DNA from 3 places in the Pseudomonas sp. L5B5 genome. Region 2 is predicted to be linked to each of the others. Evidence: riboswitches for the same ligand, from Rfam matches in the RefSeq annotation. Region 2 holds a riboswitch; each other region holds the start of a gene.
What was found. Region 2 has a riboswitch for cobalamin ahead of cobW (cobalamin biosynthesis protein CobW). Riboswitches for the same ligand answer to the same signal wherever they lie in the genome.
Positions count from the first base shown of each region.

Region 1: linked by a shared signal. The riboswitch ahead of LGQ10_RS06760 (TonB-dependent receptor plug domain-containing protein) and the one ahead of cobW (cobalamin biosynthesis protein CobW) in region 2 are both predicted to bind cobalamin.
Region 3: linked by a shared signal. The riboswitch ahead of cobO (cob(I)yrinic acid a,c-diamide adenosyltransferase) and the one ahead of cobW (cobalamin biosynthesis protein CobW) in region 2 are both predicted to bind cobalamin.

Region 1 covers NZ_CP084742.1:1,505,830-1,513,644, forward strand. Annotated here, with positions in the region: gene LGQ10_RS06735 (glutamine synthetase family protein) at 1-141, shown strand, start outside; gene LGQ10_RS06740 (N-formylglutamate amidohydrolase) at 125-877, shown strand; gene LGQ10_RS06745 (APC family permease) at 1,060-2,409, shown strand; gene LGQ10_RS06750 (arginine N-succinyltransferase) at 2,578-3,594, shown strand; gene LGQ10_RS06755 (arginine N-succinyltransferase) at 3,644-4,711, shown strand; cobalamin riboswitch at 4,930-5,132, shown strand; gene LGQ10_RS06760 (TonB-dependent receptor plug domain-containing protein) at 5,285-7,204, shown strand; gene LGQ10_RS06765 ((2Fe-2S) ferredoxin domain-containing protein) at 7,216-7,815, shown strand, end outside.
Region 2 covers NZ_CP084742.1:24,637-32,451, reverse strand. Annotated here, with positions in the region: gene cobN (cobaltochelatase subunit CobN) at 1-3,035, opposite strand, end outside; gene cobW (cobalamin biosynthesis protein CobW) at 3,039-4,109, opposite strand; cobalamin riboswitch at 4,205-4,415, opposite strand; cobalamin riboswitch at 4,500-4,720, shown strand; gene LGQ10_RS00100 (CbtB domain-containing protein) at 4,817-5,005, shown strand; gene LGQ10_RS00095 (CbtA family protein) at 5,016-5,720, shown strand; gene LGQ10_RS00090 (cobalamin biosynthesis protein) at 5,717-6,130, shown strand; gene cobM (precorrin-4 C(11)-methyltransferase) at 6,212-6,958, shown strand; gene nfuA (Fe-S biogenesis protein NfuA) at 7,046-7,630, opposite strand; gene LGQ10_RS00075 (fatty acid cis/trans isomerase) at 7,770-7,815, opposite strand, start outside.
Region 3 covers NZ_CP084742.1:6,006,907-6,014,721, reverse strand. Annotated here, with positions in the region: gene bluB (5,6-dimethylbenzimidazole synthase) at 1-506, opposite strand, end outside; gene LGQ10_RS27740 (cobyrinate a,c-diamide synthase) at 499-1,827, opposite strand; gene cobO (cob(I)yrinic acid a,c-diamide adenosyltransferase) at 1,838-2,449, opposite strand; cobalamin riboswitch at 2,529-2,762, opposite strand; gene LGQ10_RS27730 (hypothetical protein) at 2,931-3,512, shown strand; gene LGQ10_RS27725 (PQQ-dependent sugar dehydrogenase) at 3,581-4,900, shown strand; gene LGQ10_RS27720 (class I SAM-dependent methyltransferase) at 4,903-5,565, opposite strand; gene LGQ10_RS27715 (C40 family peptidase) at 5,587-6,120, opposite strand; gene LGQ10_RS27710 (C40 family peptidase) at 6,285-6,905, opposite strand; gene hda (DnaA regulatory inactivator Hda) at 7,124-7,815, opposite strand, start outside.

The DNA of each region.
Region 1 (7,815 bases), 1.5 Mb from region 2:
CTGCGTGACAACCGCGAGCTGCGGCAGCTGCTGCCGCAACCGCTGCTGGATACCTATTTCGCCGTCAAGCAAAAGGAAGTGTCCCTGACCGAGCACCTGAACCCTGCCCAACTCTGTGAGCACTATGGACACCTGTACTGAATCCGCCGAGCTGGGGCTCTACACCGAGCCGGCCTATCGCCTGTTCCGGGAAGACTCCGAGCATCCGCTGATCCTGGTCTGCGAGCACGCCAGCCACTACATTCCACCGGCCCTGAACGACCTGGGCCTGAGCCCGGTGGCGGCCCTCGAGCATATCGCCTGGGACCCAGGCGCCCTGGAGCTGGCCCAGAGCCTGTCCCAGGCCCTGGGCGCAACCTTGATTGCAGCCAACTACTCGCGCCTGCTGATCGACCTCAACCGTCCGCGGCATGCCCCCGACAGCATCCCGCTGCAGAGCGAGATCTACCAGGTGCCGGGCAACCAGCACCTGGACGAAGCGACCCGCGAGTATCGCCGCCAGCAGCTGTTCACCCCGTTTCACCAGCGCCTGCAACGCATCATCGACCGGCGCCTGGCCCAGGGCCGTGAAGTGCGCGTGGTGGGCATCCACAGCTTCACCCCGGTGTACTACGGCCAGCCGCGCGATCTGGAAATCGGCGTGCTCTACGGCAGCGCCACCGCCTACGCCGCCCGGGTACTGGAGGGGTTGTGGGCCCTGCCGATGAAAGTGGCTGGCAACCAGCCTTATGAAATCGATCCGTTGAGCGATATGACGGTACCGGTGCACGGCGATGCACGGGGCCTGGAGTCGGTGTTGATCGAGGTGCGCAATGACCTGCTGCGCACCCCGCAGGCCGTGCAGCACTGGAGCGACTGCCTGGCGCCATTGCTGTAGTCGGCAAGGAAGATTCGCTGGATAAACCGCTGTTTGCAGGACCGGTACGACAACAATCAGAAAAACCGCCGTGGTGTGTCTTTGACCCTGCCAGGTTCGAACACAGGCCCGCACACCAGGGAGTCAATGACGACCCCTGGCGCGAGCGCTGCCCCCCTATTGGCTACAAGGAGAACTGCTTCATGGAGATTGAAGAATTCGGCTACAAACAGGAACTCAAGCGCGGGCTGAACCTGCGTGACCTGGTGGTCTACGGGATGATTTTCATGATCCCCATCGCCCCGTTCGGGGTCTACGGCTACGTCAACCAGGAAGCACCGGGCATGGTGCCCCTGGCCTACATCATCGGCATGGTGGCCATGCTCTTCACGGCCCTGAGCTACGGCGCCATGGCTCGCGCCTTTCCCATCGCCGGCTCGGTCTACTCCTACGCCCAGCGCGGGCTCAACCCCCATGTCGGCTTCCTCGCCGGCTGGCTGATGCTCCTGGACTACCTGCTGATCCCCCCGCTGCTCTACGTCTACGCGGCCATGGCGCTCAACCACCTGTACCCGGAGATACCCAAGGTCGGTTTCATCCTGGCATTCCTGGTCAGCGCCACCTTCGTCAACCTGCGGGGCATCACCTTCACGGCGAGGATGAACATCCTGTTCCTGCTGGCGCAACTGGTGGTCCTGGGGATCTTCCTGTTCTACGCCTGGAACGCCCTGCACGGCGGCGCCGGCCACGGCCAGCTGACCCTGGCGCCGTTGTACAGCCCGGACAATTTCCACTTCGGCATGCTGATGCAGGGCGTGTCCATCGCCGTGCTGTCGTTCCTGGGTTTCGATGCGATCTCGACCCTGGCCGAGGAGGTCAAGGGCGACCCGGGCCGCAGCGTCGGGCGTGCCGCGCTGATCACCCTGGTGGTGATGGGCGCGATCTTCGTCGTGCAAACCTGGATCGCCACCGACCTGGCCGCCGGCATGGGCTTCAAGTCCGCCGACACCGCCTTCTACGAGATCGCCGAACTGGCCGCCGGCAGCTGGCTGGCGACCCTCACCGGGGTGGCCACGGCGCTGGCCTGGGGCGTGGCGGTGGCCATCACTTCGCAGGCCGCGGTGTCGCGCCTGCTGTTCGGCATGGCCCGCGATGGCAAGTTGCCCAAGGTGCTGGCCAAGGTTCATCCCAAGCACAATACCCCGCACATCAGCATCTACCTGGTGGCGGTGCTGTCGCTGGTGATCTGCTACCTGTTCATCAACTCGGTGGACACCCTGACTTCCCTGGTCAACTTCGGTGCCCTGAGCGGCTTCATGCTGCTGCACATCACCGTGATCAATTTCTACTGGCGCCGGCAGAAGTCCGGCCAGGTCCTGCGTCACCTGGTCTGCCCGCTTGTCGGTTTCGTGATCGTCTGCGCCATCATGTACAACATGGGGGTGGACGCGCAGAAACTTGGCGCCATCTGGGTGGTCGCAGGATTGGTATACCTGTTTGTGCTCAATCGGCTGGGCAACGGTGCCGCCCTGCCGGATCCGCTCAAGCAATAGTGAAAGCGGCGCAGCCCCTGTGGGGCGCCGCGCCTTCTGGGCACTGCCACCAAGAGCAGCCAGGAAACGGGCCGCCGGATGTCGCGGCCTTGTAGATGCGTGGAAATCGACAGTGATGTCTGGCCGCCCTGCCCTCGGGCTGGCGGCCCTTGATACAGGAGTACACCCATGCTGGCCTTGCGTCCCGTGGCGTTATCCGATCTGCCCCAACTGCGGCGCCTGGCCCGCGAACGACTGCTGGGCGTGACTTCGCTGGTGGACGACGAAGACTGCCTGCGGGAAAAGATCCTCGATTCCCTGGCGTCCTTCGCCAAGACCGAAGCTAGCCAGGGCCCGGAAAACTACTTTTTTGTCCTCGAAGACCCCGACAGCGGTTGCTTGCACGGCTGTTCGGACATCCTGGCCACGGCCGGCTTCCCCGAACCGTTCTACAACCTGCGCAACCGCCCGTTCATCAGCAGCTCCCGCGAGCTGGACATCCAGCACGGGGTGCCGACCCTGTCCCTGTGCCATGACCTGAGCGAGCAAACCCTGCTGCGCAGCTTCCACATGGATGCCGCGCTGGCCGGCACGCCCCTGGCACAACTGACCTCCCGGGCACGCTTGCTGTTCATCGCCGCCCACCCCCTGCGTTTCGCCGACAGCTGCATCAGCGAGATCGTCGGCTACAGCACCGCCAGTGGCCACTCGCCGTTCTGGGAAGCGGTGGGCCAGCACTTCTTCGACCTGCCCTATGTCGAGGCCGAACGGCTGTGTGCCCTGCAGGGCCGAGGTTTTCTCGTCGAATTGATGCCCCAGTACCCGATCTACATCCCGATGCTCGCGCAACCGGCCCAGGACTGCATCGGCCGCATCCATCCCGATGCCAAGGAGGCCTGCGACATCCTGGTGGACGAAGGTTTTTCCCCCACCCAGTACGTCGACCTGTTCGACGCCGGCCCGACCCTGCAGGGGCGCAACCATGAACTGCGCTCGATCATCCAGAGCCGGATCGCCACCAGCTACCTCGCTGCGCAGAGTGGCCAGGGCCGTCCATGGCTGCTGAGCAACGATCGGCTGCAAGGCTTTCGCGCCATCGTCGCCCTGCTCGACGAGGCTCCCGGCGACTTCACGGGCCTGGACCAGGCAATGCTCCAGGCCTTGCAGCTGGAACCCGGCGACCCGGTGCGGAGCATTGCGTTATGACCCTGCGTCCCTACCTCCCCACAACCAGCCCGCTGCCAGGAGCCAGAGCATGATCGTGCGTCCGATCCGCGTCACCGACCTGCCGGCGGTGCTGCGCCTGCTGGGAGGCTGCCAGCGCGAGCTGGATAACCTCAGCACCGACCCCGAGCGCCTGGACCACCGGGTGCGCTGGGCCCAGCGGGCCTTTGCCGGCCAGGTGGAGCGCGCCGACGCCGATTACCTGTTCGTGCTCGAAGATGACGACCAGCAAGTGACCGGTATCTGCGGCCTGAGCGGCGCCATCGGCCTGCGCGAGCCCTGCTACAACTATCGGCTCGGCGTCACCCGTGGCAGCGCACCCGGGCTGGGCATCGAGAAACAGGTCCCGACCCTGTTCCTGTGCAACGACATGACTGGACAATCCCAGCTGTGCTCGCTGTTCCTGCGCCATGACCTGCGCCAGGGCCACACCGGCCGTCTGTTGTCCACCGCCCGCCTGCTGTTCGTCGCCGAATACCCCACGCTGTTCGGCGACAAGCTGGTGGCCGAGTTGCGTGGCCAGGTCGACAGCCAGGGCTGCTCGCCATTCTGGGACAGCCTGGGTCGGCACTTCTTCAAGATGGATTTCCAGCAGGCCAACCGCCTGTCCAGTCAGGGCAGCAAGTCCTTCATCGCCGAACTGATGCCGCGCCAACCGCTTTACACCTGCCTGCTCAGCACCCAGGCCCAGGCCTCCATCGGCCAGGCCCATGCCAGCACCGACCAGGCGGTGGGCATCTTGCGCGACGAAGGTTTCAGTCACCAGGGCTGCATCGACGTCTTCGACGGCGGCCCGCTGATCGAGGCCGAGGTGACGAAGATCCGCAGCGTGCGCGAAAGCCAGGTGTTGCCGCTGCTGGTGGGCAATCCTGACCAGCAGGCGCCGATGTGGCTGATCCACAACCGGCGCCTGGAAAGCTGTCGCATCACCGCTGCGCCGGGGCGCCTGGTAGCCGGCTGCCTGCTGGTGGACCGCCAGACCACCAAGCGCCTGCAACTGCAACCCGGTGATTCGGTTCGCGCAGTGCCGCTGCTGGCCTGCCCTTCGAGTGCCAGCGACCAGCCCCCGGTACGCACCTCCCCCGCCACCGTCCCGTGAAGCTCTGCTTCGTGTAGCCGCTGCCGCAGGCTGCGTACGACCGCGCAGCGGGCGCAAACCTTGCGAATTCCACAATGAAGGCCCTGCGGGCCTTGGCGCAGCTTCGCAGGCTCAGCAGCGGCTACACGAGCTGCGCTGGGCTCGGCGATAACGGTATGGCTGCGCAGCGGGCGCAATCATGGCGGCCACAGGATTGACGAACGGTAGGACGAGTGTTCAGATGCCGCCCTGTTTCAGGTGCCTCACGCCGCCGTGCGTGAGGTGAAACGGGAAACCGGTGCGCCCCCAGAGGCAAGTCCGGTGCTGCCCCCGCAACGGTAAGCGAGTGCTGCATTCAACACGCCACTGTACCCAAGGTATGGGAAGGCGAATGCAGCCAGCCTCGCAAGCCCGGAGACCGGCCTGAAGTATCTGTTTGGCAATCCTGCGGTGGGCGGGCATGGGCCGGTGTGGGCGCGTGCGCGTGCCTGCCACCTTCTCCCTGCGTGCTTCCCGAAGACACTTTCGAGAAGACCAACAATGAAAACAACAGACACTTCCCTTGCGCGCGACTGGCGTGCTCCGCGCCGTTCCATGGGCGGCGCCCTGCTCGGCTGCCTGTTCAGCCCCTGGCTGCTGGCCGACGATACATCCCTGAAGCTGGACCAGCAGTTCGTGTCTGCCCCGTCGGTGGAATCCACTACCGTGGCCGAGATGGCCAAGTACGGCAGCAAGGTAGACGTCATCGATCGCCAGCAGATCGAGCGTGCCGGTCCCAGCAGCGACATCACCCGGGTGCTGCAGATGTACGTGCCGGGCCTCTATGTAGCGCCCAAGAACGGCCCCTTCGACTACGGCACCTATTCGCTGCTGGGCGGACGCAACGACGACACGCTGATCCTGCTCGATGGCGTGCGCCTGAACAACCGCCTGTACGGCGGCCTGTACCTGGATACCCTGCCAGCCAACGCCATCGAGCGCATCGAAGTGCTCAAGGGCGGCCAGAGCCTGCTGTTCGGCACCCAGGCGGTGTCCGGGGTGATCAACATCGTCACCCGCAGCCCACAGACCCGCGACGCCTCCGGCGAAGTCAACCTGGGCCTGGACAGTTTCATGGGCAAGAGCGGCGATGCCCGGGTGGAACGCATCGTCAGCAACGGCCTGGGCGACCTCGGCCTGCTGGCCTATGTCAGCCACAACGTCTCCGACGGCTACCAGCCGTTTCGCAACAGCGCCTACAACGCCAGCACCCGGGACAAGAAGCGCTCCTATGAGGTGACCACCTTCGGCGCCAAGGCGATCCAGGGTTTTGGCGACGATTCGCGCCTGGAACTGTTCTACCAGTACACCGACGCCAACCTGGATTTCGCCCGCGCCGCGAACAACAAGAAGACCACCAACGACCGGGTCCAGCAGATCGCCACCGCCACCTTCGAGCAACGCCTGGGCGAGCGTTTCAGCTACTTCGTCAAGGGCCATGTCAACGACTGGGATACGCGCTACACCCGTATCAACAACAGCGATGATGGCGGCACCAAGATCATCAACCACAACGACTACTGGGGCTTCACCGACTGGGGCGTGCAGGCCGAAGGCAAGGCCGAACTGGACGGCGGCCATGTGCTGGTATTCGGCACCGACAACCAGTGGTTCAAGGGCCAGGACGACGTACTCAAGATCGACAACAGCAAGGCCCAGGCCAACGCCCTGTACACCCAGTTGCGCCCGGTGTTCGATACCCTGCCGGACTGGCACCCGAGCATCGGCGTGCGCCACGAAAAAATGAGCGGTGGCGAGAGCGCCACGGTGGGCATGCTCACCTCGCTGTACGACCTCACGCCCAACTGGCAACTGCGCGGCCAGTACGGCAATGCCTTCAAGCTGCCCAACGCCGAGCAGCTGTTCGCCAACGAGCCCTATGAAAAAGGCAACCGCAACCTCAAGCCGGAAAAGAGCGTCAATGCCGAGCTGGGCCTGGACTACAAGGGCAGCCTGCTGGCCGGTGAGTTCAATGCCAGCGTCACCGCCTACCGGCGCAAGATCGACGACCTGATTGCCCTGGACGGCATCCACTTCGTCAACGGTGACAGCCAGGTCAGGGTCCGGGGCATCGAGGTGGACGGGCGCTGGCAATTCAGCCCGCAATGGAACCTGTCCGCCGACATGACCCGCAACCTGGTCGAATCACGCAACGTGACCCTGAGCAATATCCCCGGGTTCTTCGCCCGCTCGCGCCTGGGCTTCGAATCGCAGGACCGGATGTGGGGCGTGGGCGGCGCGATCCGCTATATCGGCCAGGTCGAGAGTTCGAAGAAAGTCGACTACGGCCACTACTCGGTGGTCGACGCCGATGCCTATCGCTACCTCGACACGGCCCAGCAGCATCGCCTGAGCCTGCTGGTGGAGAACCTGTTCGACCGCGACTACGCCACCAGCATGACCAACGACAAACCGGCGCTGGACAACCTGGGGCGCCCCTTCACCACCGAAGTGCGCTACACCTACCGCTTCTGAGGCCGACCGACATGCATGAGCATTATCAACGGGTGCTGTTCGTCGGTCCCGGCCTGCTGGGTGGCGCCCTCGGCCAAGCCTTCTGCCGCGAGCTCGAGGGCCTGTGCGACGACAGCGTCGAGACCCGGGTGATCGATACCCTGGACGGCTTCGACAGCCTCTGGGCTGTCCTGGACGAAGCCTTGCCACGGGATGACGCAGCGCTGCTGGTGGTGGACCTGGAACCCAGCTCCGACAGCGCCTACCTGGACTGGCTGCGCGATGAACTGGGACGCCACGCCCGTGCCCACTCCCAGGTGCCACGGCTGTGGGTCACCGCCCAGGCCCTGGGTCGCCGGGGGCTGGATGCGGCCCTGGCCTGGGCCAGCATCGCCCAGCGCGAACGCCACCTGTCGTGCGACCAGGTCAATGCGGTGGCCAGCGATCCGGACTGGTCGCGGGTGCCGCCCCACGCCCGCCAGGTATTCCTCTGCACTGGCCCGCGCTGCGTCCGGCGTGGTGCCCTGCCCTTGTGGAAGAGCCTGCGTCGTGAACTGTTGCGCCTTGATCTCATGGAAAAACCCGGTGGCGTACTGCTGACCCGTACCGGCTGCCAGTTCCCCTGCAACCTG
Region 2 (7,815 bases):
AGGCCCGCGGCCTGCAAGGCTTCACGCTCGGCGCGCACCCGAGCCGCCAGGGGGTTCATGTCGGCCGGTTCGTCCAGGGCCGCCACCGCCTGCACCGCCGCGTCGAACAGCCGGATCAGGTTGGCGAAGGCGTCACGGAAGAACCCGGAGATGCGCAGGGTCACGTCGACCCGCGGGCGGTCCAGCAGGCCCAGGGGCAGGATCTCGAAGTCGTCGACCCGCTGGCTGCCGGTGGCCCAGACCGGACGCACGCCCATCAGGGCCATGGCCTGGGCGATGTCGTCGCCACCGGTACGCATCGTAGCCGTGCCCCACACGGACAGGCCCAGTTGCAGCAGGTGATCGCCGTGATCCTGCAGGTGGCGCTCGAGGATCAGGTTGGCCGACTGGAAACCGATGCGCCAGGCGGTGGTGGTGGGCAGGTTGCGCACATCCACCGAGTAGAAGTTGCGGCCAGTGGGCAGCACGTCCAGGCGCCCGCGACTGGGGGCACCGCTGGGGCCGGCCGGCACGAACCGCCCGTCCAGGGCATCCAGCAGGCCGCGCATTTCCGCCGGCCCGCAAGCGTCCAGGCGGGGTGCCACCACCTCGCGCAGGCCGGTAATGATGTGCTGCACCGACTCCCAGCCGGGTTCCTCTAGCTGCGCCACCGGGCCTTGCAAGGCGGCCTCGATCAAGCGCCCGGCGTAGATTTCCAGGCGTTCGCGCACATCACCGGCGGTACGCCACAGGGCGTCGCTGAGCTGCTGCAAGGCCTGTGGCCGGCGTCCGGTCCAGGGCTCGGCCAAGGCACAGTCCAGCGGATCGAAACCCAGCTCGAACGCCTTGGCCAGGGCCCGCAGCAGGCTGGCGTGCTGGCCCTTGCCATCGCCCCGGGGAATGCGCAACAGGGCCAGCAGCGTGTCGAGACGCAAGCGGCCCTCCGGCGATTCGCCGAACACATGCAGGCCATCGCGGATCTGCGACTCCTTGAGATCGCACAGGTAGGTGTCCAGCCGTGGCAGCCAGATAGCGGCATCGGCATCGCCCTCCAGCGGCCCGTCCAACTGCAATTCGCGGTCGATCTGGGTTTCGCGCACCAGGCGCAGGATGTCCCGTTGCAGCTCGCGGGCACGGCGCGGGTCCAGCAGCTGGGCTTCGTAGTATTCGTCGGCCAGCAGCTCCAGGTTGCGCAGCGGGCCATAGGTTTCGGCACGGGTCAGGGGTGGCATCAGGTGATCGATGATCACCGCCTGGGTGCGACGCTTGGCCTGGGCCCCCTCCCCCGGGTCGTTGACGATGAACGGATAGATATTCGGCAATGGTCCGAGCAGTGCATCCGGCCAGCAGTTCTCGGAAAGCCCCACGCCCTTGCCCGGCAGCCACTCCAGATTGCCGTGCTTGCCGACGTGGATCACCCCATGGGCGCCATAGACCTGGCGCAACCAGAAGTAGAACGCCAGGTAGGCATGGGGCGGCACCAGGTCCGGGTCGTGGTAGACCGCGCTGGGATCGACCTGATACCCCCGGGCCGGCTGGATGCCGATGAAGGTCAGGCCCATGCGCAGGCCGGCAATCATCAGTCGCCCATTGCGGAACATCGGATCCTGCTCCGGCCTGCCCCAACGTTCCAGCACCGCTTGGCGGTTGGCCTCGGGCAACGCCTGGAACAGGCGCAGGTAGTCGTCCAGGGCCAGGCTCTGCTGGCAGGGCCGCTGGTCTAGGCTGTCCAGGTCGTTGCTGACGCCACCGAGCAATTGCTGGATCAGCTCGGTGCCGCTGGCCGGCAGCTCGCCAGGCAGCGGATAACCCTCGGCCTGCAGGGCCTTGAGGATGTTCAATGCAGCTGCCGGGGTGTCCAGGCCCACGCCGTTGCCGATGCGTCCATCGCGAGTCGGGTAGTTGGCCAGGACCAGGGCGATGCGCTTCTGGCTGTTGTCCAGGCGCCCCAGCTCGATCCAGTGGCGCGCCAGCCGGGCAACGAAGTCCATGCGTTCGGGCTGGCCACGGTAGCAGACCACGTCCGACTGGCTGCGCTCGCTGCGCCAGGCCAGGTCCTTGAAACTGATGGGCCGGCTGATGATCCGGCCGTCCAGCTCCGGCAAGGCGATGTGCATGGCCAGGTCCCGAGGTCCCAGGCCCTGCTCGCTGGCCTGCCAGCCCGGCTCGTTGTCCTGGGCGCAGATGGCCTGGATCACCGGGACATTGCGGCGAAATGGCCGCAAGTGTGGAGCCTCGGGGCTGGACTGGGCAAACCCGGTGGTGTTGAGGATCACCCCGGCACCGGTTTGCTCCAGCCAGTCTTCCACCTGCGCCAGGCAGTCGGGTTCCTTGAGGCTGGCCACGGCGATCGGCAAGGGGTTGAGGCCCGCAGCCTGCAGCCGCTGGCAGAACAGGTCGATGAACGCCGTATTGGCCGCCTGCAAGTGCGAGCGGTAGAACAGCAGGCCCGCCACCGCCTGACCGGGCTGCCAGTCGGTTTGCCAGTCGGCCAGGCAGGCCTGGCTCTTGTGCGGATGATAGAGCGCCGTGCGCGCCAGGGCCTGCGGCTCGTTCCAGGGGTAATCGCGCCCCAGCAGGCCGCTGGCCAGGCAATGGTAGAAATTCAATGCATTGTCACGCCCGCCCTGGCGCAGGAACTGCCAGAGGCGATCGCGCTCGACCACCGATACCGTGCTCAGGCCACTGAGCTCCGGGTCCGGACGGTCGTCCCCAGGCACCAGGATCAGCTGCACCCCGCGCTGGGACAATTCCACTAGCCGCTCGACGCCATAACGCCAGTAGGCGATGCCGCCGTGCAGGGAAATCAGGATGACCTTGGCGTGCTGCAGCACCTGGTCCACATACAGGTCCACCGAGGCGTGGTTCTGCACCTGCATCGGGTTGGCCAGGCGCAAGCTGGGGTAGTCCGCGGGCAGTTGCTCCGCGGCCTCGGCCAGCAGCGCCAGGCTGGAGTCGCCGCTGCACAGGATCACCAGCTCGGCGGGGGTTTGTCCAAGGTCGGCAATGTTGTCATCCGACACGAATCCGCCGGGCTGGGTCCTGAGCAGGTGCACGGGTCAGGCGCCGAGGGCGGCGCGCAGTTGCGCTTCCAGCAGGGCCGCATCCAGCTCCTGGCCGATCAGTACCAGGCGCGTGGCCCGGGCTTCATCAGCGCTCCACTTGCGGTCGAAATGCTTGTCGAAACGGGTGCCTACGCCCTGGATCAGCAGGCGCATCGGCTTGCCGGGAATTGCCGCGAAACCCTTGACCCGCAGGATGCCGTGCTTGACCACCAGTTGGGTCAGGGCATCGAGCAGCAGGCTCTCGTCGGCCTCGGGCAACTCGATGGAGATCGAGTCGAAGGCGTCGTGGTCATGGTCGTCGTGATCGTCATCGCCGTCGTGGTGATGGTCGTGGTGGCTGTGGCGGCCGTCGATGTGTTCCTCGGAACCGGCACCCAGGCCCAGCAGCACGTCCAGCGGCAGGCGACCGCTGCTGGCTTCGATGACCTTGACCGCCGGCGGCAGCTCCTCGGCCACTTCCAGGCGGACCTTGGCCAGGTCTTCGGGGCTGATCAGGTCGGTCTTGTTGAGGATCACCAGGTCGGCGCTGGACAGCTGGTCGGCGAACAGTTCGTGCAGGGGCGATTCGTGGTCGAGGTTGGGGTCGAGCTTGCGCTGGGCATCCACCTGGTCCGGGAAGGCGGCGAAGGTGCCAGCGGCGACGGCCGGGCTGTCGACCACGGTGATCACCGCGTCGACGGTGCAGGCGCTGCGGATCTCCGGCCACTGGAAGGCTTGCACCAGAGGCTTGGGCAAGGCCAGGCCGCTGGTTTCGATGAGGATATGGTCCAGGTCGCCACGGCGCGCCACCAGCTCGCGCATCACCGGGAAGAACTCTTCCTGCACGGTGCAGCACAGGCAACCGTTGGCCAGCTCGTAGACTCGGCCGCTGGCCTCTTCCTCGGTGCAGCCGATGGAGCACTGCTTGAGGATCTCGCCGTCGATGCCCAGTTCGCCGAATTCATTGACGATCACCGCGATACGACGCCCCTGGGCGTTGTCCAGCATGTGCCGCAGCAATGTGGTCTTGCCCGAGCCCAGGAAGCCGGTGACGATGGTGACGGGAAGTTTGGCCAGTGTTTTCATCGGATGCCCTTTGGCGAAGGTGGCGGGCATGCGGGACGACAAGCACGGCACAGGGCTCGTACTGATTTCGCCACCGGATCACCCCGCCCGGTTGTAGTGAGAATCTGGGTCGAGGCAGGTCTCCTGGCTGGGGGCTTGTCAGTCATGGACTGACATTTCCTGTGCCTTCCCACCGGCGTCGTGGACGCCAGGCAGTGGCCTTGCAGGAATGAAACCCTCCACAGTTGCGGGGGCAGCCGCGGCTTCTACCGCGTTCCCGTCTTAGCTTCGACCACTGGCCGAAGAACCTCGAAGGCGCAAGGCTACGCAGAGCGTACAGGGCGGTCAATGCGCATGTGTGGCCAAGGCCACGCCAGCCGGCAATTGACGACGCTCCCCTGCCCATGATTTGCTACACAACTTGTTACGGGTGCCCTTCACAGGGTGAAACGGGAAACCGGTGAATCACGCGCTTGCCAGCCGTGACCAGTCCGGTGCTGCCCCCGCAACGGTAAGCGAGCGAAGTGTCAGATCCACTGTGCCCCTGGGCATGGGAAGGTGACACTTGCCGGCACGGCCCAAAGGCCGGCCCCTCGCAAGCCCGGAGACCGGCCCGCAATACACGAATGACAAACCCGCGGTGGGCGGGCGCTGTTGCAAACCCTGCGTGGCTGTCACGCGGGGTTTTCTTGCGCCGCTTCCCGCTGACAAACCCAAGGGGACGCGCCATGTCGACCATCAGCAGCACCAGCCATTCCGCCAGCAGCACCACCACCCTGAGCCAACGCCTGGTGGCCGCCATCGGTGCCTCGATCCTCGGCGCCTGCCTGGTGTACTTCGCCGGTTTCTCGCACATCGAGGCCGTGCACAACGCGGCCCACGATACCCGCCACAGCGCCGCCTTCCCTTGCCACTGAGGCCTGCCCGATGATCAAGCGTATTGCGCAAACCGCAGGGTTCACCGGACTGCTGGCCGCCTTGCTGCTGACCCTGCTGCAGAGCTTCTGGGTCGCCCCGTTGATTCTCCAGGCGGAAACCTACGAGAAAGCCCCGGCCACCGAGGAAGTCCATGAACACGCTCCGGGCGCCATGGCGGGCCACGTCCATGACGAAGAGGCCTGGGAGCCGGAAGACGGTTGGCAGCGAGTGCTGTCCACCACGGGCGGCAACCTGGTGGTCGCCGTCGGTTTCGCCCTGATGCTGGCCGGCCTCTACACCCTGCGCGCCCCAAGCCGCACCTCCCAGGGCCTGCTCTGGGGCCTGGCCGGCTACGCGACCTTCTGCCTGGCCCCCACCCTGGGCTTGCCGCCTGAACTGCCCGGCACTGCCGCCGCCGACCTGGCCCAACGCCAGATCTGGTGGGTAGGCGCCGCAGCCTCCACCGCCACGGGCATTGCCTTGATCGTGTTCGCCGGCAATTGGCTGCTCAAATTGCTGGGCGCCGCCATTATCGCCGTGCCCCACGTGCTCGGCGCACCGCAGCCGGAAGTGCACTCGATGTTGGCTCCGGAGGCACTGGAGGCACAGTTCAAGATCGCTTCGCAGTTGACCAATGCCGCCTTCTGGCTGGCCCTGGGTCTGATCAGCGCCTGGCTGTTCCGGCGCAAGGGCGAGGACGGCCATCAGGCATGACATCCAGGGGCGTAGCGCCGGCCCTGGTGGTCGGCCTGGGCTGCCGCAAGGGCTGCCCGGCCAGCACCCTGCGCGCCCTGCTGGACCAGGTATTGCGAGAAAATGGCCTGGCCCTGCAGCAAGTGCAGGCCCTGGCCAGCATCGACCTGAAGCAGGATGAACCGGGCCTGCTGGCCTTGGCACAACAGCTGTCGCTGCGGTTGACTTGTTTCAGCAGCGCCCAGCTGGCCCCCTACAGCCCGCGCCTGAGCCACAGGTCCCAGGTTGCCTTCGAGCGCACCGGCTGCTATGGCGTCGCTGAAAGCGCCGCCCTGGCCATGGCCGAAACCCTGCAAGGGGAGCCGGCACGACTCCTGGTCCCCCGGCAAAAGCACCCCCAGGCGACCCTGGCATTGGCCGTTTGCCCGTAGAATCCCGATAATCCCCGCCTTCGATCATGAGCATTCTTCATCTGAAGCCCTGCTCCGGCCCCTTTTTCACAGGACACAGCCATGACTGTCTACTTCATCGGCGCCGGCCCCGGCGATCCCGAACTGATCACCGTCAAGGGCCAACGCCTGATCCACCGCTGTCCGGTAATCATCTACGCCGGTTCCCTGGTCCCCCAGGCGGTGCTAGACGGGCACAGTGCGGTGCGGGTGATCAACAGCGCCGAACTGCACCTGGAGCAGATCATCGAAGTTATGCGCCAAGCCCACGCCCAGGGCCAGGATGTGGCCCGGGTGCATTCCGGCGACCCGAGCCTGTATGGCGCCATCGGTGAACAGATCCGCTGCCTGCGGGAGCTGGGCATTGCTTTCGAGATCGTTCCCGGGGTTACTGCCACCGCCGCCTGCGCCGCCTTGCTGGGGGCCGAACTGACCCTGCCGGATGTTTCCCAGAGCGTGATCCTCACCCGTTACGCGGACAAGACGAGCATGCCTGCCGGGGAAGAATTCGCCAGCCTGGCAGCCCATGGCGCGACCATGGCCATCCATCTGGGCGTCAACCATCTGGAACGCATCGTCGCCGAACTCCTGCCCCATTACGGCATCGACTGCCCGATCGCCGTGGTGCACCGGGCCACCTGGCCGGACCAGGACTGGGTCGTGGGCACCTTGGCGGACATCCAGGCAAAGGTCGCGGCCAAGGGCTTTCGGCGCACCGCGCTGATCCTGGTGGGCCGGGTACTGGCCACCGATGCGTTCAGCGAATCATCGCTGTACCGCGCCGGGCACGCGCACCTCTATCGCCCCTGACCCACTTGCTCAGCCCCAGGGGCCTTGCTCCAGGCATAAAAAAACGGCGCTCACGGGGCGCCGTTTTTTTGGGTCGCAGCGAACGCCTTAGTAGTAGGCGTTTTCTTTCTGCGTATGGTCAGTGACGTCGCGCACGCCCTTGAGTTCGGGGATACGCTCGAGCAGGGTGCGCTCGATGCCTTCCTTCAAGGTCACGTCGGCCTGCCCGCAACCCTGGCAGCCGCCACCGAACTGCAGGACGGCGATGCCGTCCTCGACCACTTCGATCAGGCTGACCTGGCCGCCGTGGCTGGCCAGTCCCGGGTTGATCTCGGTTTGCAGGTAGTAGTTGATGCGCTCGTTGATCGGGCTGTCGGCATTGACCATCGGCACCTTGGCATTGGGCGCCTTGATGGTCAGCTGGCCGCCCATGCGATCGGTGGCGTAGTCGACGACCGCGTCATCGAGGAAACCTTCGCTGAAGGCGTCGATGTAGGCGGTGAAACTCTTGAGACCCAGGGCCTTGTCCTCGGGCTTTTCTTCGCCCGGCTTGCAATAGGCGATGCAAGTCTCGGCGTACTGGGTCCCTGGCTGGGTAATGAAGATGCGGATGCCAATCCCCGGGGTGTTCTGCTTGGAAAGCAGATCAGCCAGATAATCGTGGGCGGCGTCGGTAATGGTTATGGCGCTCATGGTGGTTCCTCGCAGACGTGGGCGCAGTTTACGCCAATCGACGTCGCTGAAAAAGTCCTAGTATTTTTGTCGGGATAGACCTTGGTATGAAGCGCCCCCCGGGATACCTGGGCATCCCGGGGGGCACGACAGCTCTACCTCAGAGGTTTTCGTAGCGATTCATGTCCATGACCCCGGCCTCCACC
Region 3 (7,815 bases), 830 kb from region 2:
GGCAAACCCAGCAGTGCAGCCAGGGCCTGGGGCTCGAACAACGAGACCCAGCCCATGCCCAGGCCTTCGCTGCGCGCCGCCAGCCACAGGTTCTGGATTGCGCAGGACATCGACGCCAGGTCCATTTCCGGGAGCGTGCGGCGGCCAAAAACATGCCGCTCGCGGCCATCCATCAAGGCGGCCACCAGAAGCTCGGCACAATCGTTGATGCCCTCGACCTTGAGTTTCATGAACTCGTCGGAACGCTCCCCGAGGGCCTCGGCAGTACGCACTCGCTCCTGCTCTACCAGTTGCCGAATACTTTCGCGCAGCGCTCGATCACTGATGCGGATGAAGCGCCAGGGCTGCATCAGCCCGACACTGGGCGCCTGGTGCGCAGCCTCCAGCAGACGCTGCAGCACCTCGGGGGCAACGTTGCCGCCGGCGAAATGGCGCATGTCACGGCGTTCGGCGATGGCGCGGTAGACCGCCTCGCGCTCGGGTGCGGAAAAAGCCAGCTCACTCACTCGCCTGGCCCTCGCCAACCATATGCTGCGGCGCGAACAACGCCGCCACCGCCAACGGATTGGACGGGAAATAGAAGTGCACATAGGAGGCGGTCATCCGCCCATCGCGATACACCGCCTCGGCGCCACGCCCACCGTTGGGGCTCACGCCCCGAGCGATGGGCTCGAGCGTCGTACTGGTCAGGGAGTGATGGTAGGTATGCCCGCGCAGGCTGCCTTCCGGCAGGTCCACCGCTTGCAGGGCCAGAGCTGCCAGACGTTTCTGCATCACGGCCTCGCCGGGCAACAGCCCCAGCAGTTCGGCACGCAGGCCTTCGACGTCGGTCAGGGCATCGAGCAGGTAAAGCATCCCGCCACATTCAGCAAGCAACGGCTTGCCGGCGGCATGGTGAGCACGAATGGCATCCAGCATGCCGGTGTTCTGCGCCAGCGCCTGATGGTGCAGCTCCGGGTAACCGCCGGGCAGGTACAGGCTGTCGGCCGCCGGCAATTCACGATCATGAATCGGCGAGAAAAAGTGCAACTGCGCGCCCATGGCCCGCAGCAGATCCAGGCTGGCGCCATAGGTGAAAGCAAACGCTTCGTCCTGCGCCACGGCGATCCGCACCCCCTCCAGCAATGGCTCACACACCTGCGGGGCCGGCGCGGCAAACCCCACGGCCGGTGGCAACGCTACCTGGCAACTGCTGGCCAGGGCTTGGGCAGCAGCGTCCAGGCGCAGGTCCAGGTCATTGAGTTCGTTGGCCTGCACCAGACCCAGGTGGCGACTGGGCAGTTCGATGCCAGTTTCCCGGGACAACGCGCCATACCAGCGCAGTCCCTCGGTCAGGCTGCCTTCGAGCAACTGCGCATGACGCACAGTACCCACCCGATTGGCCAGCACCCCGGCAAACGGCAGGTCCGGCTGGTAACGCGCCAGGCCAAGGGCCAGGGCGCCGAAGGTCTGGGCCATGGCAGTGCCATCGATCACCCCCAGTACCGGCACGCCGAAATGCCGCGCCAGGTCAGCGCTGGACGGGGTGCCGTCGAACAGCCCCATGACGCCTTCGATCAGGATCAGGTCGGCCTCCCCGGCCGCCTCCCACAGCAGGCGGCGACTCTCCTGCTCACCCACCATCCACAGGTCCAGCTGGTACACCGGGGCACCGCTGGCACGCTCGAGAATCATCGGGTCGAGAAAGTCCGGACCGCACTTGAAGACTCGCACCTTGCGCCCCTGGTTGCGGTGCAGGCGCGCGAGGGCGGCGGTCACGGTGGTCTTGCCCTGGCCGGATGCCGGTGCGGCGATCAATACCGCCGGGCAATGACGAACATCAGTCATGGATTCACGCTCACAGCTCGATGCCCTTCTGCGCCTTGATACCCGCTTGGAAGGCATGCTTGAGCATGCCCATCTCGGTCACGGTATCGGCCAGCTCGATCATTTGCGGCTTGGCCCCCCGCCCGGTCACCACCACGTGCTGCATCGGCGGACGGGCCTGCAGGTCGCCCAATACCTGATCCAGGTCCAGGTAACCGTGCTTGAGGGCAATGTTCAGCTCATCGAGTACCACCAGGCCGACATCGGGATTGCTCAGCAACTCCCGGGACACTGCCCAGGCGGCTTCGGCAGCGGCAATGTCTCGCTGGCGATCCTGGGTCTCCCAGGTGAAACCCTCGCCCATCACATGAAAGCTCACCTGCTCGGGGAAACGCCGGAAAAACAGCTCTTCACCGGTGCTTTCGCGGCCCTTGATGAACTGCACAACGCCACAGCGCATGCCATGCCCCATGGATCGGGCCAGCATGCCGAAAGCCGAGCTGCTCTTGCCCTTGCCATTGCCCGTCAGTACCAGCAGCAGCCCGCACTCGTTGGGCGAGTTGGCGATGCGCTCGTCGATCAGTGCTTTTTTGCGCAGCATGCGCGCCAAATGACGCTCGTCACGCTCGAGGGATTCACTCATTGAGCAGTTCTCCGTTGGGGCTTGGGGAACGGGGGCAGAAATGGAAACAAATGGCTTAAGCCTGGCATCGCCCACCGTGATGCCGTTGGATGGATCAGGCCGGTCTCCGGGCTCGTGAGCGGCATCGCTGCCGAACTGCGCGCCTTCCCATGTCGTCTTCGACACAGTGGCACCTGCACAGCCTTGACTCACCTACCGTTGCGGGGGCAGCGCCGGAATCGTCGCCAGCCCCATCACTGGAACGGCCCTGACCGGCTTCCCTGTTTCACCCTGTCGGCCAAGACCACAGAGCACCTGAAACAAGTCGCGAAGGTTAGAGGGTTGGGGGTAGAGCGTCAATTGAAGCTGTCCATCGCATCCGACGGAAAACTGCACTGCATCAACAAACTGACGCCAATCTTGTGCCACACTGGAAGCAATGATATCAAATAGCCACTTTCGGGGCCGACGCCCCTCCGCACAACAATAAGGGGTGAGTTCGATGCAAGGCATGATCATCAGCAATCCAAAGCTGGAATTCCTGCGTCCGATGCTGGAACGCTGGTTCGATTGCATTGACCGCTACAACGCGGTTCGCGGCGATAACGAAACCCCCTACTGGTTCGATGAACAAGCCAACCTGGGCCTGCTCTCCGCGGCAGCCTGGATGGCCGAGATGGTGAGCCTGGAGCACAGCCCCAGCAAAAAGCAGCTCGAGGAAGGCGCGCGCAATGCCCGCACCGACCTGTACCTGGCAACCAAGGAAGAACGCGCCTACATCCAGGCCACCCAGCGCTGGCCACGGGTCAACAACCTGAACCTGGCCCAGCCCCTGGCAGACATCGCCAGCGAAGCGAAGAGGATCAGCTATGCCAGCGACCTCAAGCTCGGCTGCCTGTTCGTCGCGCCACACAAGCTTCAACACAGCGCCACCCCCGAAGAGCTGCAAGACCTGCTCGACGATTTGCAGAAAGAGCACTGCTGCGCCGTGGCATGGTACTTCCCCTATGCCTATCGCAAGCTGCACAACGAAGCTGGCTGCTATCACCCCGGGATCGCGGTGCTGTTCAAGGAAGCCCGCTGAAAGAAGGGAACCCTGCCCGACGATGCTTCTCTATGATTGAACGTTCGCGCACTCATAGGGATATCAGCATGCTCACGCTTCGACACACCTTGCTCCTTGCCATCGCCGCCAGCCTCGCTGCCTGCGGCGAAACCTCCAGCCTGCAGGTCGCGGATGGAACCGGCCCGAACCCCAAGCTGCCGGAACCCAATCCCACGCTGATCCCCACGCTGAACATCGCCCCGGCCGTCGGCTGGCCCCAGGGAGCAAAACCACTGGCGGCCAGCGGAACCCAGGTCAATGCCTTCGCCGAGGATCTCGACCATCCGCGCTGGCTCTATGTACTGCCTAACGGGGACATCCTGGTGGCGGAAACCAATGCCCCGCCCAAACCGGACGACAGCCAGGGAATTCGCGGCTGGGTCGCCGGCAAAGTGATGGGCCGCGCTGGCGCGACAGTTCCCAGCGCCAATCGCATCACCCTGCTACGGGATGCAGATCACGACGGCGTGGCAGAAACCCGCAGTGTATTCCTGGAAAACCTCAACTCGCCCTTTGGCATGACCCTGATGGGCAACGACCTGTATGTGGCGGACACCGACAAGTTGCTGCGTTTCCCCTACCAGAACGGTGACACCCGGATCAGCGCCAGCGCCACCAAGGTGCTCGACCTGCCGGGTGGCACACTGAATCACCACTGGACCAAGAATGTCATTGCCAGCAAGGACGGCAGCAAGCTGTATGTCACCGTCGGTTCCAACAGCAACGTCGGCGAAAATGGCCTGGACAAGGAGCAAGGTCGCGCGGCGATCTGGGAAGTGGATCGTGCCAGCGGCCAGCACCGGCTGTTCGCCACCGGCCTGCGCAACCCCAACGGCATGGCCTGGGAACCTGCAAGCGGGGCACTCTGGACTGCCGTGAATGAACGAGATGAGATCGGCAGCGACCTGGTGCCCGACTACATCACTTCGGTCAGGGACGGTGCGTTCTATGGCTGGCCCTTCAGCTACTACGGCCAGCATGTCGACGCACGGGTCAAGCCTCAGGACCCGGCCCTCGTGGCCAAGGCGATCGCCCCGGACTACGCCGTGGGACCGCACACCGCCTCACTGGGACTGACATTTGCTGAAGGCAGCAAACTTCCGGCGCCCTTCACCGAAGGCGCCTTCATCGGCCAGCATGGTTCCTGGAACCGCAACCCCCACAGCGGCTACAAAGTGATTTTCGTGCCTTTCAGCGACGGCAAGCCCCAGGGTCAGCCGGTCGACGTGCTCAGTGGTTTTCTCGATGACGACAAACAAGCAATGGGCCGTCCGGTAGGGGTGGTGATCGACCAGCAGGGAGCCCTGCTAGTGGCGGATGACATCGGCAACAAGATCTGGCGAGTAACGGCCGCCAAGCAGCCCTGACATCAGCGCTTGCGGCACAAGGTCAGGCCGTCCCCCAGGGGCAACAGCGACAAGTCAACACGCGGGTCATCCCTGAGGGCACGATTGAGGGCCTGGATGGCCCGGGTGTCCTCACTGGCCGGTTCCGTCTCCAGAACCCGGCCACTCCATAGCGTGTTATCGAACACCGCCAGGCCCCCAACACGCAGCAGGCGCAGTGCGGACTCCAGGTAGCTCGGATAGTTGGCCTTGTCGGCATCGATGAAGATGAGGTCGTAAGCTGCGCCCTGCCCCATCCTCTCCAGGCTGTCGAGAGTGTCCAGCGCAGGCGCCAGACGCAGGTCGATGCGCTGCTCGACACCAGCCTCCTGCCAGTAACGCTGGGCAGTGGTGTTGTAGTCACCCGGAATGTCACAACAGACCAGCAAACCATCATCCGGCAACGCTTGAGCCATGCACAAGGCGCTATAACCGGTGAAGGTACCCACCTCCAGCACTCGGCGGGCGCCGATCAACTTGATCAACAGGGCGAGAAACTGGCCCTGCTCGGGCGCCACCTGCCAGCGTGCAGTGGGCAGGGCCTGGGTCTCGTCTCGCAGACGGCGCAACAGGGGCGTTTCACGCAGGGAAACGTCCAGCAGGTATTGGTAGAGAGCATCGTCGAGGTTGAGCGTACGGGCCGTCACGAGCACCTCGACCGGAGAGAGTTACGGGTTGTGCGCCAGATGTTCCGGCTGCAGTACGCGCTTGGCGCTCAGATAGGCCTTCTGCCAATAGGCCTTCGAAAGGCTGTCGAGCTTGACTGTGCCACCGGTAGCCGGGGCATGCACGAAACGCCCCTCACCGACATAGATCCCGGCATGGCTGACCTGGGAACCGCCATTGGTGGCGAAGAAGATCAGATCCCCCGTCTGCAGGGCATTCTTGCCGACATCCGGAGCCTGCATGCCAATCATTTCCCGGGTCGAGCGTGGCAGGGAGATACCAGCAGCATCGCGATACACATAACCGATCAGGCCACTGCAATCGAACCCCGTGGCTGGCGTGTTGCCGCCCCAGCGATAAGGCGTGCCCACCAGGCCCAACGCACGAAACAGCACGTCTTCGGCAACCGGAGAAAAGGTCTGGGAGGAATTGAATACCGGAGCCCGCACCACGGGCGCAGGGGGCGGGGTACGGCTGGCGCAGGCGCTGAGCAGCGCTGCGAGGACAATCAGAGCAATGCGGGCCGAGGTCGACATAAGCTGGACAATCCTGATCGGGATGCGGCTTTCTCTGCCGTGGTACTGAAAACAAAACCGCGTAAGCAGGACTTACGCGGTTAGTTTCAACAATAGATCAGAATTCTAGCGCCTACACACCAAACTTCAAGTAAGACTTTAACTTCGCCCTACAAATAGTCTGTTTATTTGCGTGCGGTGACCACTGTCGGAGCCATGGCGAGTGCACGCTTGGCCTCGATGAAGGTCTTGCTCCAGTAGCTGTCACCCAGGCTGTCGACCCGCACACCGCCACTACGACGGCTGCTGGAATGGATGAACTGGTCGTCGCCCAGGTAGATACCGGCATGGCTGACGCGCCCACGGCCGTTGGTGCTGAAGAACAGCAGGTCACCCGGCTTGAGGTTGTTGCGCGCCACCAGGGGTGCCTTGACGTTGATCATTTCGCGAGTGGAGCGTGGCAGGTTCATGCCAGCCTCTTCACGAAACAGGTAACCGATGAAACCGCTGCAGTCGAAACCCGCTTCGGAGGTGCCGCCGAAACGATAGCGGGTACCGATCAGGGACATGCCACGCTCGAGAATGCTGTCGGCCAGAACTGGCAACTGGTAAGGCTTGCTGTCAGCGAATTCTGCCAGTTCCTTTTCAGTTGCCAGCTCCTCCTGATAAACAGCGGAAGACTGGTTCTTGGTGGTGACTTGAGCCTGCTGTACGACCTGTTGTTGCGACACCGGTGCATGGGAGGCGCAACCAAACAGCAGGGTAACGAGTGCGAGAGGCACGAGGGGTGCGAAGCGATTTAGCATGGGCACGACCGTGGCTTGAAATAAAAGAAGAAGCGACTATGCCTTCTATCGCCCTCATTTGCAAATTCAATCGATCAGAATGTGACTTATGAGTTTCTTCCGTACATCTAAGGCTTTAAGCCCATTTAAGCCCTGGCCGCCCCTGGAAACACTTCCAAAGGCGCGTTTTCTGGCGCCTGGAATATGCCGGAACCCGACCAGAAGGGCTTCGCCTTGCCTTACCAGCCCAGGGTTTCTTTCAAGAAAGGAATGGTCAATTTGCGCTGAGCCTGCAGCGAGGCCTGGTCCAAACGCTCCAGCAGCTCGAACAGAGCGCTCATGCTCCGCGTGCCCCGGGTCAGGATGAAATGCCCGACTTCGTCGGTCAGATGCAGGCCTCGCCGGGACGCCCTCAACTGCAAGGCACGCAGCTTGTCTTCATCGGAAAGCGGACGCATCTGGAAGATCAGCGCCAGGGTCAGGCGGGACTTGAGGTCTGCCAGCTTCACCGGCAGCTCGCGAGGCGACGTCGAGGCAGCAATCAACAGGCGCCGACCGCTGTCGCGCAGACGATTGAACAGATGAAACAGCGCCTCTTCCCAGTCCGCCTTGCCAGCCACGACCTGCAAGTCATCCAGGCAGACCAGCTCGTATTGCTCGAGATGGTCGAGGATCTCGATTCCGCGATCCAGCAGCTCCGCCAACGGCAGGTATACCGCAGCCTCCCCCAACTGCTCGAAACGCAGACAGGCCGCCTGCAGCAAATGAGTGCGCCCCACACCATCCTTGCCCCAGAGGTAGATCAGGCTCTCGGTCCAGCCGGCATCGGCTTCGCAGAGACGCTCGACATAGCCGAGTGCCGCAGCGTTGGCGCCGGGATAGTAGTTGATGAAGGTGGCGTCATCACGCAGACGCACCCCCAAGGGCAGCT